Regions from separate parts of the Peribacillus sp. NPDC096447 genome, predicted to be linked through region 1. Evidence: riboswitches for the same ligand, from Rfam matches in the RefSeq annotation. Region 1 holds a riboswitch; each other region holds the start of a gene.
What was found. Region 1 has a riboswitch for preQ1 ahead of queC (7-cyano-7-deazaguanine synthase QueC). Riboswitches for the same ligand answer to the same signal wherever they lie in the genome.
Positions count from the first base shown of each region.

Region 2: linked by a shared signal. The riboswitch ahead of queF (preQ(1) synthase) and the one ahead of queC (7-cyano-7-deazaguanine synthase QueC) in region 1 are both predicted to bind preQ1.
Region 3: linked by a shared signal. The riboswitch ahead of ACIQZD_RS19915 (QueT transporter family protein) and the one ahead of queC (7-cyano-7-deazaguanine synthase QueC) in region 1 are both predicted to bind preQ1.

Region 1 is NZ_JBIWEV010000001.1:921,384-925,872, forward strand. Features, by position in the region: gene ACIQZD_RS04585 (DUF4260 domain-containing protein) at 1-68, shown strand, start outside; gene queE (7-carboxy-7-deazaguanine synthase QueE) at 123-851, opposite strand; gene queD (6-carboxytetrahydropterin synthase QueD) at 844-1,314, opposite strand; gene queC (7-cyano-7-deazaguanine synthase QueC) at 1,314-1,979, opposite strand; PreQ1 riboswitch class I at 2,035-2,077, opposite strand; gene ACIQZD_RS04605 (methyl-accepting chemotaxis protein) at 2,263-3,942, shown strand; gene ACIQZD_RS04610 (hypothetical protein) at 4,383-4,489, shown strand, end outside.
Region 2 is NZ_JBIWEV010000006.1:126,285-130,773, reverse strand. Features, by position in the region: gene ACIQZD_RS20340 (YwqI/YxiC family protein) at 1-71, opposite strand, end outside; gene ACIQZD_RS20335 (YwqH-like family protein) at 165-494, opposite strand; partial or broken gene ACIQZD_RS20330 (hypothetical protein) at 786-1,010, shown strand; gene queF (preQ(1) synthase) at 1,259-1,759, opposite strand; PreQ1 riboswitch class I at 1,864-1,909, opposite strand; gene ACIQZD_RS20320 (EamA family transporter) at 2,063-2,899, shown strand; gene ACIQZD_RS20315 (BA3454 family stress response protein) at 3,026-3,283, shown strand; gene ACIQZD_RS20310 (YfmQ family protein) at 3,810-4,259, opposite strand.
Region 3 is NZ_JBIWEV010000006.1:49,818-54,306, reverse strand. Features, by position in the region: gene ACIQZD_RS19925 (hypothetical protein) at 1-96, opposite strand, end outside; gene ACIQZD_RS19920 (YbaK/EbsC family protein) at 232-753, opposite strand; PreQ1 riboswitch class I at 924-968, shown strand; gene ACIQZD_RS19915 (QueT transporter family protein) at 975-1,460, shown strand; gene ACIQZD_RS19910 (TVP38/TMEM64 family protein) at 1,584-2,240, shown strand; gene ACIQZD_RS19905 (PAS domain S-box protein) at 2,355-3,986, shown strand; gene ACIQZD_RS19900 (cadherin-like beta sandwich domain-containing protein) at 4,038-4,489, opposite strand, start outside.

The sequences.
Region 1 (4,489 bases):
ATCGCTTATTTGGATATGGCCTTAAATACACATCATCCTTCAAAGATACACACATTCAAAGGTTGTAATAAGCTTAAAAGGCAGTGTGATTACGCATCACACTGCCTCCTGCTCTCTTTTCTTTATACGCCCCGCTTGTTTCCCCATATATAGGTATGCAGCTGGGGCAGCACTTTCACATCATTCAATTCATCATCCGCTATCACTTTATCAATTAACTCTTCGTACTTCTTTAAAAGACCGCTGATCAATTGACGATCATCCGCCGTCCTGCTGTCGTCATTGCCGACCTGCAGATAAAAAGGAATTTCCGGGTAACGCCCATGTACATGTTTGGCATATTGATAATCTTCCTCATTAAAGACGACGATTTTCAATGAGACATGGTTCTCAGGATTTCGATTGGCAAGGTTCGAGATGATTTGGTCAAGCACCGTAAAGTCCGTGTTCATACCAGAGCTCGGCGGCTTAGGTGAAATAGTCAGTTCATCAATATCGAGAAACCAATCCTGCCATCGGCTCCCTTGGGTTTCGACACCTATTTTCATTTTATTTTCATGTAAGATCGCTATCAAGCCGTTTAGGTTTTTCAGTAGAGCCGGGTTTCCTCCTGATATCGTCACGAAGGAAAAGCCGGAACCCCCAATACGCTTCAGCTCATCCCATATTTCTCTAGCAGTCATCTGGACGGTATCTTCCTTACCGGTGCCATCCCAAGTAAATGCGGAATCACACCAGGCACACGAATAATCGCAGCCGGCCGTCCGAACGAACATGGTTTTTTGGCCAATGACCATTCCCTCTCCTTGGATGGTCGGCCCAAAGATTTCCATAACCGGGAGTTTACTCACTTTCCATCCACTCCCGTCTGGCTTCGGCATAGCTTGTCGGCGTTTCGTACAGTCGAACAAATTCGACTCTAGCACCCTCATATTCTTTTAATGAAAGGGATTCGGCCATTTTTTCATAAATCCAGACAACCATATTTTCAGCTGTTGTATTCATGAGCGGCAGGGTTTCATTCAAATAACGGTGATCCAGGTGGATTTCAATTTCATTTTTCCATATATCCTTGATGTCCCCAAAATCTATCATCAACCCGCGTGAATCTGTATACCCGCTTAATCCGAAAATGACCTTATACGTGTGGCCATGCAGGTTCTTGCATTTTCCTTCATAATCATGCAGATGGTGTGCTGCATCAAAGGTGAATTCCTTACTCACGAGAACCCTCTTGTTTGTATACTTCAATTGGCTGCGCTGAATATCTTCATCTATTTTTTGGAGTTTATCCACTATCTTAAAACCGTACATCATGAAAGCACCTTCCGTCTGCTTACATAGTCATCCAGTCCTTTTTTACGCAGATTACATGCCGGACAATCTCCACAGCCGTCGGAGATGATTCCGTTATAGCAAGTCAGGGTCTTTTCGCGGACAAAGTCGAACGCGCCTAGCTGATCCGCTAGCTCCCATGTTTCCTCTTTATTAAGCCACATTAGCGGCGTATCAATCACGAATGACTGGTCCATCGACAAGTTCAAGGTCACATTCAATGATTTAATGAATACATCGCGGCAGTCCGGGTATCCGCTGAAATCCGTTTCACAGACACCGGTGACAATATGTTTAGCGCCAATCTGACTCGCCAGCACTCCGGCAAACGAAAGGAACAGCAAATTCCTCCCTGGTACGAACGTCGACGGCAATTCCCCTTCTTCTCCATCCGCCACCGCAATATCACTTCTCGTCAGCGCATTTGGTGCCAGTTGGTTCAGCAGCGACATGTCAAGGATATGATGGTTTACGCCCAATTCCTTGGCAATGTTTTGAGCGCATTCGATTTCCAAGCTATGCCGCTGATTATAATCGAACGTCACCGCTTCCACTTCCTCAAATCTTTCCATCGCCCAGAACAGGCACGTCGTACTGTCCTGACCTCCGCTAAACACAACCACTGCCTTTTCTTTCTTCTTCATTTCTATAAAACTCCTTTTTACGGAAAAAAACAGCACCCTAAGAATAGAGCACTGTTTCTCCTTAGTTTTTTTGAGAGGGTAGCTAGAACCTCTTCCGCCTTAACGCGGAATATTATATTTTTCCAAGTCAATAGTAACTTGAAAAGGATAATAAATCAAGATGTTTATATTAAGAGAACATTAGATCTGATGGAAAATTTGGTTAACTTTTCATTGCTTAAATATCCTTTTATTTATCCGATAAAACAGTGTGAATAAAATATCGATAAAGGGGTCCAATAATTTGAAAAGCATTAAATCAAAGATATTGGTGGCATTTTCACTCATCATATCTTTATGTGTCATCTTAGGAGCATTCAACATCTATAGCAGCAACAAGTCACTGGTATATTCCCAGGATATCATCGAAAAGGAACTTCCGCTTCTTATCCAAGACGAAAAGCTGCTATACAATCTAGCACAAAGAACCGCATACGCCCGAGCCTATATTCTTTATGGTGACGAGAGTTATAAAGAAGGGTTCTTACAATATACTGAAGAAAGCCAGGTCATCCAGGAGGATTTCCTTGCCTTAAGCGATTCTGATAAAGCGAAGGAATTAATCGAGAAAAGCGTGGATTGGAGGACGATGATTGTAGACCGGGTGTTTCCACAATATGAAAATGGAAATGAAGAACGCGCTAAAGAGATACTCAAAAATGAAGTGGCGCCAATTAGCAATGAAGTTATGGAGGGTTTCAAGGAGCTTGCTTCGGAACGCGAGGAATTGATTGTCGCTTCAGGTGAAACCGTCATCGCCAGCGGGAAATCGGTTAAGACGACAAGTATCATCATATCCATTGCGGCAGTCCTTATCGGCCTTGTCCTTGCGGTTGTTACAGCCAACCTCATTACCACCCCCCTCCTTAAAATCAGGGATAGGATGAAATTGGTGGCTGCAGGAGAGCTGAATCATGAGCCCCTGGAGCAAAAATCAAATGATGAAATGGGTGAACTAACGGTATCCGCCAATCAAATGCAGAAAGACCTTCGTGATACGATCGAAAAAATGCTCATTGTTTCGCACTCCGTTTCCAACCAAAGCGAAGATCTGACTCAATCAGCAAATGAAGTGCAGCAGGGCAGCAAACAGATAGCGACTACGATGTATGAACTTTCGGAAGGCTCGGAGTCACAAGCCAACCGGGCATCTGAAATGGTTCGCATCATGGATGATTTCACCGGCAGGATTAAGCTTGCCCACCTAGAAGGGGTGGATGTAGCTAAAAGTTCAACCGAAATCCTTTCCTTGACCAAGGAGGGCACCACTTTAATGCGCAGTTCGGTCCAACAGATGCAAAGTATGGATGGAATTGTCAAAAATGCCGTAGAGCAAGTGAAAGTGCTCGATTCTCAATCACAGCAAATTTCGCAGCTTGTGCAGGTCATCAAGGATATATCCAATCAAACTAATCTATTGGCGCTGAATGCAGCCATAGAAGCTGCTCGTGCTGGTGAACATGGCAAGGGCTTTGCCGTCGTCGCCGATGAAGTGCGGAAACTCGCTGAAGAGGTCACACACTCCGTTGGGGATATCACCAATATTGTCTCCGCCATTCAAACAGGTTCAAAAACGGTCGTCCACTCCCTGGAAGATGGTTATACACAAGTGGATGAAGGCACGAAACAAATCACGCTCACAGGCCGAACCTTTGAAACAATCAATCATTCTGTCGGGAATATGGAAATGAAAATACAGCATATAACAAACGAATTGAACTATATCTCCACAAATAGCCAAAAAATCAATCAGGCTATTGAAGATATCGCAGCCGTTTCTGAAGAGTCCGCAGCAGGAATCGAACAAGTCTCCGCCTCCGCTCAGCAATCCAGCTCTTCGATGGATGAAATCACGAATCATGCCAGTGAACTTGCATCTTCGGCAGAACTGCTCACTGAACAGGTTAAGAAGTTCCAATTATGACACTAGCAATTTCCCGAATGCGGGAAATTGCTTTTTTCCTTCCATTATAAGGTTGTTTCATTTTCGTATATTCGGGGAATAAATAACTATACACAATAATAAACCATTAAAAAATAAATCTATCAGCAGCGGCTGGAAGTGAATATTTTCATTTGTTTTCAGAATATTTAGTGTATAATTGATTAAAGGAATATTTTAACTTAAATAATCATCACTTCCAATATCTGCTACTGCAAATCCCGACATTTCCTTTCAACAACATGCACGGGAACATATACCCAGTAAGGTTCCATTGCATGCTTTCTCTCGAATCAAACCATTCACAACTTTATTCACACAAAAACACGATTTCCACTCCAAATTTTTTAAAAAGGTTAAATTTCACTAATGATATGTTACTATTAAACCAAGACCTTTTAACCCCATAAGGAGGAATTCATATGAAACGTTTTTTCAAATTCATAACAGATTTTAACGAAAGAAAAGCACTGGAACGGGAAACCGAAGAACTCTTTCGCAAAGAATACGAAAATTATATGAAGATGAA
Region 2 (4,489 bases), on a different contig from region 1:
GCGCTTGACGCCATCTGAATAGATGATAATTCCTTTTCAACACTTCCGTAGTCAATTTTTATTTCGTTCATGGCCACCACTACTTTGTTTTAGATTTTTTACTACCTGCTGCCTGCATATTTAATGTATTTTGTTATCTATTCTTTCAACTCTGCTACATGGCTTTAAATAGAAGCAAACATACTTCTAAGCTGAGCGATTTCAGCCTGCATCTGGCTGATTTTAGAGTCTATCGCATTTAGGCTGTCCTGAAATTGTTCATCCTTCAGTTCTTGATACGTGGCTTGTAGAGTTTGCCGTTCCGTTTCGAAGTCCTTAGCCAATTGGCCATTCCAGCTATCCGCAGTAAGTTCTGGTTCAAAAAACAAATTACGGTATTGAGCCAATTCATCCTGGCAGCCTGCCAGCTTTCCTTTTGCCTCCTGCAAGCGCCTTATTTCTTCTTCTTTTTTTGCAATCATTGAGGAGTAATAGCTAATTAACCCATAGCTCATTGAACATCACCTTAAAATAAATTTTCATATGTATTTGTTGATTTTCAAAACTTAAGCCTGCATTTTAATAGATAAGTATATTGTAACTTATCTAGACTAAACCATACAAAAAACACCATAAACACTCGAAAAAATAAGTCATTTGGACTGGTTAGCTATCAAATCCCATTGGTAAAAAAGTCTTGAAGTGGTGTCTTTATTGCTTCTGTTAAAGAAGTTTTTATAAAGAAAGATTTAACTTGATTAAATACCGCTTTTAGCCAGGAATAGAATAGTACTGATGTATCATTTACAATGCTCCTTGCACTATGTAAATCTGCGAAAGTAATTTCTGAACGTCTAGGGCATAGTAATATTAAAACGACTTTTGACATCTATTCGCATTTATTACCAAATATGCAAGAGGAGGCCGCTAACCAAATTAATAACTTTGCCCGCAAAATCTACTTAAAGTTGCTTCGGCACCGAAATGGCACCAAGCTCCCTTTTTGTGCAATTTTATTTGCCTTCAATTAAGTCTTTGAAATGATTCGAACCCGACCCCTTCCCTGTCAAGGAAGTGCTGAAGGGAAAAGTCACGATATATATGGGTTTCATCGTAACGTTGCTCGTGTCATCCAATAATAAAATCAAAAAAGATGCCTTTATAACAAAGACACCCCTGACTTTACGTATAAATGCTGTGGTCACATATAGTTTATTTTTAAAACAATTTGATCACGGCTTTGGTCACAAATCAAGCCACTTTTATGTGACCACACCGTTTAGCGATTATCCACAGTTTCCGGGTATAAGTCATGGTTCATCAAGCGGTAATTCGCCATTTCCTCATACTTCGTACCTGGTTTCCCATAATTCGTGTAAGGGTCGATGGAAATTCCTCCCCTAGGTGTAAACTTGCCCCAGACTTCAATATATTTAGGATCCATCAATTCGATTAAATCATTCATGATGATGTTCATGCAGTCTTCATGGAAATCACCGTGATTGCGGAAGCTGAATAAATAAAGTTTCAAAGACTTGCTTTCCACCATTTTCACACTGGGAATATAGCTGATGTAAATGGTAGCAAAGTCCGGCTGGCCCGTTATCGGACATAAGCTAGTGAATTCCGGGCAATTGAATTTCACGAAATAATCCCGGTTCGGATGCTTGTTATCGAATGACTCAAGAATTTCAGGCGCATAGTCGAATGTATATTTTGTTCCTTGATTCCCAAGCAGTGTGATATCTTTTTTTAATTCTTCTTCTTTTCTTCCAGACATTAAAAGTCCTCCTAATCCCACGTTTCAGGGAGATTCATAAAATGGGCCTCTATATAACAAAAACCATATCTCCTCAAAGATATGGTTGATTCGCGAAAAATATCAAAGCCATAGTTTTTTTAAGAGGGTGATGCTATGAACCTCTCCCGTTTATCGGGAAATATTTTAAAATTGTCTTAGTAAATATAAAAAAAAATAGTCAATCTGTCAATGCAACTCTCTTAAATTGGGTTTGATTCCTTTATATATTCAGTTTAAAATGGAAAAAGCAGTTCAACCTATCAGAAAGAAGAGAATATACACATGTGGATTTTTGCAGCACTCATCACCAGCTTATGTTTCGGAATCAATAACAGCATTTTCAAATGGAGCAGCGGAAAAGGCTATTCCAAGATCCATATCCAATTTTTCTTTTATTTTTCAGCTTTTATTTTGTCCATTGTTTATGGATTATTTATGGATGGTTTGCAGCTGAACTGGCTGTCCATCATGCTTGGTGCAGCAATTGGTGTACTGAACGCTAATGGTAACATCCAGATGGCAAGCGCCTTTGAAAAAGGGCCGGCAAGCTTGACATCACCATTAATCGCAGCGAATGCAATATTCCCCATACTCTGTGCAGCTTTAATTTTTCACGAACATATTTCTTCCTTGCAGTGGAGTGGAATAGTCTGCATGTTTCTCGCTACATTAGTTATCCAGTATACACCTAACGCCAAAGGTAACCATCAATATGTCCCTTGGATCATGCACACATTATTCTCCATCTTATCATTTGGTGTGCTCGGAATTCTAATGACGACATCAACACGTCTTCATTTAAACTCCCTTGATATCTTAGTATCAATGTATGGAGGCGGAATGCTTTATCTTCTTTCGGCTCTGGCCTTTAAAAAAGAAAAAATCAAGCTAAAGGAAGTCAAAATCGGTTCCTTAGTAGGTTTTTTAAGCATGATAGGCTATGGATGTTATTTCTTTGCATTGAACACCGGGATCGCAAGCATCATTTTTCCTGTCGTCAGCCTGAACTGTTTAGTTGTCGTATTCGCTGGATGTTATTTATTCAAGGAAAAACTTAAAACCTATCAAATTGCCGGTGTTTTTGCAGCATTAATCGGTATTATTTTAACTAAAATATGAATATAGTTCGTTTACAAAAACAACCTGGCTGTCATGTGTACAAGCCAGGTCGTTTTTTATTTAAACGGGAAATGGGGTAGGTCAAAAAAAAAAATGTTGACACATCCTTAAAAATATCAGATAATTTTGAATATTAATTCTTTAGATTTTACAACTTTTGAAATGTTTGAAAAATCCTCTGCCACGGGTATTAAAGAAATAGGTACAACCACCTCATTTAATTCGGAATCAAGAAAGGAAAGATGCATAATGGTAAAAGTTACAGTAACAGTTGATTTCCAAGGAAAATCTTATCAAACTAACGTCCTTGCTAAACCGGGTACAGATCATGAAGTAATTTTACAACAAGCCCTTCATCAAGTTGAAAAACAATGGAAAGCGTAAGAAGGCAGGCATCGTAATAGATACCTGCTTTTTTATTACCATTAAATAATATCCAAAATATTTTTCATATGCACCATTAAAGACCCTCTTTAGCAATTCCCTCCCACTTAAAAACACAAAGACACTAAAATTCAGTCGTCAGTCTGAATAACAAGTAATTTAGAATTTTAATGAAAAAAGCACCTAAATGAAATGGGATTATACAATAAAAGACTTATAAAAAAGACGGTCTTTTTAAGGGCCTTCTTTCAGACTGTAGACAAACTCGATGAAAATCAAGTATGTCTCAGTTTTTATGAGGGTTTATAAAACCTCGAACGTCGATTTCCACTCCAGGCACTCGCTTTCCGCGGGCGGTCCAGGAGCCTCCTCGGCGCCTTGTGCCTGTGGGGTCTCCCCTCGACGCGCTTTTCCCGCAGGAGTCTCGCACCCGTTCCAATCAACTTTGTTTTGAAATTTTAGGTAAAACCCCTTTTGTCTACAACCCCAAAGACGGTCTTTTAAGGACCGTCCTCTTAATGTTCTTTTAAGCTAAATTACTTATTAATGGCACGGATCGTTCTTGGAGGCTATCGGAAAACAGACTATAAGAAATGACTTTCTTCTTGTACTGTTTAACTACATCCACGCGTTCATTGTAAATGTACACAAATAACTTAACATCAATTTTGCCTATTTTAGTATCAATGACTAATGGAGTCCCACTGTCCTCTGGATGTAAAAACAATTGCTCGTTACCCGGGAATATATGATTTTTCTTCAAAAACCTGGCGTTATTAAAATGATTAATAACTTGAATTTTTTCTTCACCTTCCAAACGTTTTCCGTCAAAGGATACGATCGCATTCCCGCCACTAATTTCTGAGTGTATTTTAAATTTGCTGATAATCCAATTAACTGCATCGGTTGGAAGACAGGAAACCAATATTTTTATCAAGCTTAAGATAATTGTCAAAATCAAAACCGGCAATGTCAATTCATCATCTCCGCTACATTTATAAATTAATTCTTATATAACTTATTATATCAATAGGGCTTGCAGTTTTTCTTAGAAGATGTGTCCGTTCTATTAACGTTTTACTTTGGTAAAACATTGTACTTAAATACAATTTCCCTTTATAAATATAATGTTCCGAAATGGTTATACTAAACAAAATGGTTTCATCCACATCCTTCTTAACAAATTTCCATGAATGAGATGGATGG
Region 3 (4,489 bases), on a different contig from region 1:
CTCCTGGGCAATGCTCTTAACCGTTATATTTTCTTCATAAAGAGTTTTAAGACTAAGATAGCTGCTATTGCTTTTTCTTTCGCTTCCATTTAACATCTTTCAACCTCCGCTCAGGAACACTTTCTGCCCGTTTTCCGCTTTAATCATAGAAATGCATGCGGCCCCTACAAATAAAGTCCACTGCAGTGGACTCAATCCCAATCATGTGAATCTAATTTTTTGATACATTAATCAAATGCCATCAACTGCATTGCCTACCGCCGTTTCCTCATTCTCCTTTTCTTCCCAACCCTTACAAACATCTACCCAATCCTTCGCACCTGAATATTCAAACAATTCAGCGAGTGTAAGTTCTATTGCAGAGTTCGCACTGCCGCAAGCCGGGAACAATGAATCGAAGCGCTTCATCGATACATCAAGAAAAACAGCTAAATCGTTTGCCAGACCAAACGGGCAAACGCCTCCGATTGCATGGCCAGTCTGTGCGAGCACTTCTTCAGGCGAAAGCATTCGTGCCTTGAAACCGAATGACTGACGAAATTTCTTATTATCCACTTTGGCGTCCCCTGCGGCAACTACCAAAATCGCGTGTTCACCTTCCCCTTTAAAGGAAAGAGTCTTAGCAATCCGCGCTGGGATAACACCAATGGTTTCCGCTGCCTCAATCACCGTGGCACTCGATGTTTCGAACTCTTTTACGTCGCCTTCCCGATTCCATTGTTTAAAATGGCTTTTGACACTCTCGATCGACATTTTATATTCACTCCTTTGACGTACATATTGAAATAATATCATCCTTCATTGCAATAAATCAAAATCCTATTGTGCTACTTCTACTGCTTGGAAACTAATAAATTTAAACCATTCTTTACAAATTGACGAAACAAGCTTACATGGGATACCATTAATAATCGGGTAAACGCCTACACGTGGTTCGTAACCATCCCACGATAAAAAACTAGGGAGAGAGTAAAATGAATGTTCGTACACTCGTGATAAACGGGTTATTGGCTGCCTTGTATGTGGCGGTCTCATTGGTGTTTAAACCAATAGCTTTTGAGATGTTCCAATTCCGTGTACCGGAAATGTTGAATCATCTGATTGTATTCAATAAAAAGTATATCTACGGTATCGTTGGCGGGGTCTTCATATCGAATCTGCTCTTTTCGCCGATGGTGCCATATGATTTGATTTTTGGGGTGGGGCAATCCCTGCTCGCCTTATTGCTTGTCATTTATGTTTCTCGTTTCATAAAAGGCATTAAAGGACGGATGATCGCCACGATTATCTTTTTCACGTTCACAATGTTTTTAATTGCAATTGAACTGAACCTTGCCTTTGGCTTGCCATTCTGGCTAAGCTGGATGACTACAGCTGTCGGTGAGTTCGTCGTCCTCCTGATTGGAGCGCCAATCATTTATGGAATGAACAAAAGAATTCAGTTTGAAAAATGGATTTAAAAGGAATCTTCGCTCCGTTAAGCCACTATAATGGAAAAGAGCTGTCTGCATGATGCGGCAGCTCTTTTTTTTCACCAATGAACTCGAAAATGATAAACTATTAGTAAGAATGGTGGTGGCCCTTTGAAAAAAGTCCTGACCATAATCGGTCTACTTGTAATCGCAATATTTATATACTCTAATGCAGAGCTGTTCACTTTGGTTTGGAAAAGTGACCTGGATTCTGTTATTGGTATATTGAAGGAAAACCTTCTGCTTACATTTATTGTGACATTCGTATTGATGTTTGTACAAAATTCTTTTACAATCATCCCCTTAATTTTGCTCCTGACTATCAATGTCACGATATTCGGATTCATATATGGCTATCTATGGAGTTGGTTTACAAGTGTTGTTGCCTCAGGATTCATTTTTTATGCAGCAAGAAACTGGTTTCAGGAGCTTCTCTTAAAGAAAATTGGCCAAAAATGGCAAGAAACCGTTGTGGAGCATGGCTTCATGTACGTTTTTACAGGCAGGATTTTCCCGCTTATCCCAACAAGCTTAATTAACTTGGCAGCTGGAGTCAGCACTGTCACGTTCAAGGATTTTTTATTAGCGACGGCGCTTGGCAACCTTATATACTTTTTCTTCCTATCGCTGATTCCCTATGGACTGCTATCTGTTGAAATGAACCAATATACGCTAGCTGCACTCGCACTCCTCTTCTTACTATTTTTCATTATCTATAAGCGTGCAAAAAAGAAAAAGAAACTTACCTTCTTCAGAAAAAACAGGTGACCACATTGGCCCTGTTTTTTTATTTAGGATTCTGCATATATTTTTTTCCGATAGTTTGTTAAAATGTGTATGTAATTTTACCTTTGTAATGTCTTAAAATCAGGGAGAATCTCCATGTCCAAACGCTCCATCTTAGCAATATATATCCTATCCGGGATTCTTACATTAGTCGTATTCGACTATTTTTTAACTACAAATATCCATAACAAGGAAGTCTTCGTTCAACTGCAAAGAGTGGAAGGCTTTGTTTTCCTTTTATCAATAGGCTTGGTCTTATATCTTTATTTAGCTAAAAGGGAAGAATTCAAACAATTAAAAGAAGCGGAACAACGTCGGCGTACACTCATCAATTCAATGGTTGATTTCGTTAACTTCAAGGATGGTGATGGCCGATGGCTTGAATCCAATACCTTCGGGCTGCAATTATTTCAATTGGAGCATGTAGATTATAAGGGAAAAAGAGACAGTGAGCTCGCCGAATACTCCGAATTTTATAAAGAGTCGTTGATCTACTGTGAAGTTTCCGATGAAGAAACGTGGGTAAAAGGGGAAATCACACGGTGTGAGGAAATCATCCCTCTTCCCGATGGCAATCACAAGACCTTTGATACGATCAAAGTTCCCCTGTTCAATGAGGATGGTTCACGAAAAGGCTTAGTCGTCATTGGCAGGGATATTTCTGAAAGGGTTGTCGCGGAGAATCAATTATTCGAAAGTGAACAACGCTATAAATCATTGTTTGAACACAACCCATATCCGATGCTGATGCTTGATTTAAACGGAATGATCACGACCGTGAATCCTAGATTTGAAACGGTAACAGGTTTTCAACAGGAAGAAATACATGGAGCCTCATTCATTAATTTGAACTTTTCAGCAGAAGACGCGGAATTGATCCGTACATCTTGCCAATATGTCATGGAAAACCATAAGGGGATCAAAAAAGGGAAAGATATAGAATTCCTGACGAAGTACGGGAAGTCCATCTTACTTTCTTGTACGTTTGTCCCGATGATGGTTGGCGAGGATTTAGTCGGAATCATTACTTATGCTAAAGAGGTCACTCAAATCCGGGAAACCGAAGCACGCTTAAGAAGAACCGAAAAATTATCGATAGTCGGCGAACTTGCCGCAAGTGTAGCCCACGAGGTACGAAACCCGCTGACTTCTTTAAAAGGTTTTGTCCAGCTGCTTAAAAAGAGCGACCATCCCTTTGAACAATACTACACAATCATGTTAAGTGAGTTGGACCGGATCAATCTTATTGTAAGCGAGTTACTCGTTCTGGCAAAACCACAGGAACTTCCATTCAGCAAACATCAAATCATCGACCTGATGAATGATGTCAAAACCTTGTTGAAACCAGAGGCGGACTCGTACCCCACCCAAATATCAATATCTGTTAAAAACGAAATACCGCTTCTATTATGTGAGGGAAACCAATTAAAACAAGTTTTCATAAACATGCTCAAAAATTCAATGGAGGCATCCGCCGATCACATTTGGATTGATTTTGAACGCATGGACAATAACCTTTCCATCACCATCAAAGATAATGGAAGCGGAATTGAAAAAAACCGGATAAAGCATCTTGGAGAACCTTTCTATTCTTCGAAAGAAAAAGGAACCGGATTAGGACTGACAGTCAGTTGCCGAATCATCGAGGCGCATCGGGGAAAGGTCCGCTTTAACAGCGAACTAAACCATGGAACCGAGGTCCAAATCATTTTGCCCATAAAATTTTGAATCCGAGGACAAGCCTAAACCTTGTCCTTTTTTGCAGGATTCAGAACGATCCTATTTAAACAGGGAGGTGAAGAAATCCTTTATATTCCCAAAGAATGACACAGTCTCGACAGGCTGTTCATTAACCTGACCTTCTGTATCTTTGGATGTATCGCTCACTTTCTTGCCAGCCGTACTCATTTGTGTAGCCTCAACTTCCGCCTCTTTTGTTTTGACATCATCCACGGTTTCTTCCTCATCCATCTCCACATCCATATCCTTTTCGAAAACAAGGACGTAAGTACGGCGCTCCCCATCCTTTGAAACGGTAACGGAAATGGCCGTCTTCGCTTTATCCTTGATCTTCACTTGTTTACTGCTCTCACCGTCATATTCAATCGTTGCTCCGCCGGCATTTGTCGCTGCATCCATTTCGACTGAAGAAATATCATTATCGACATCGATATGATAGGTATGCTCATTAGATTCAAAAGATTTGTTCCATACTCCGGTTGATACAGTCA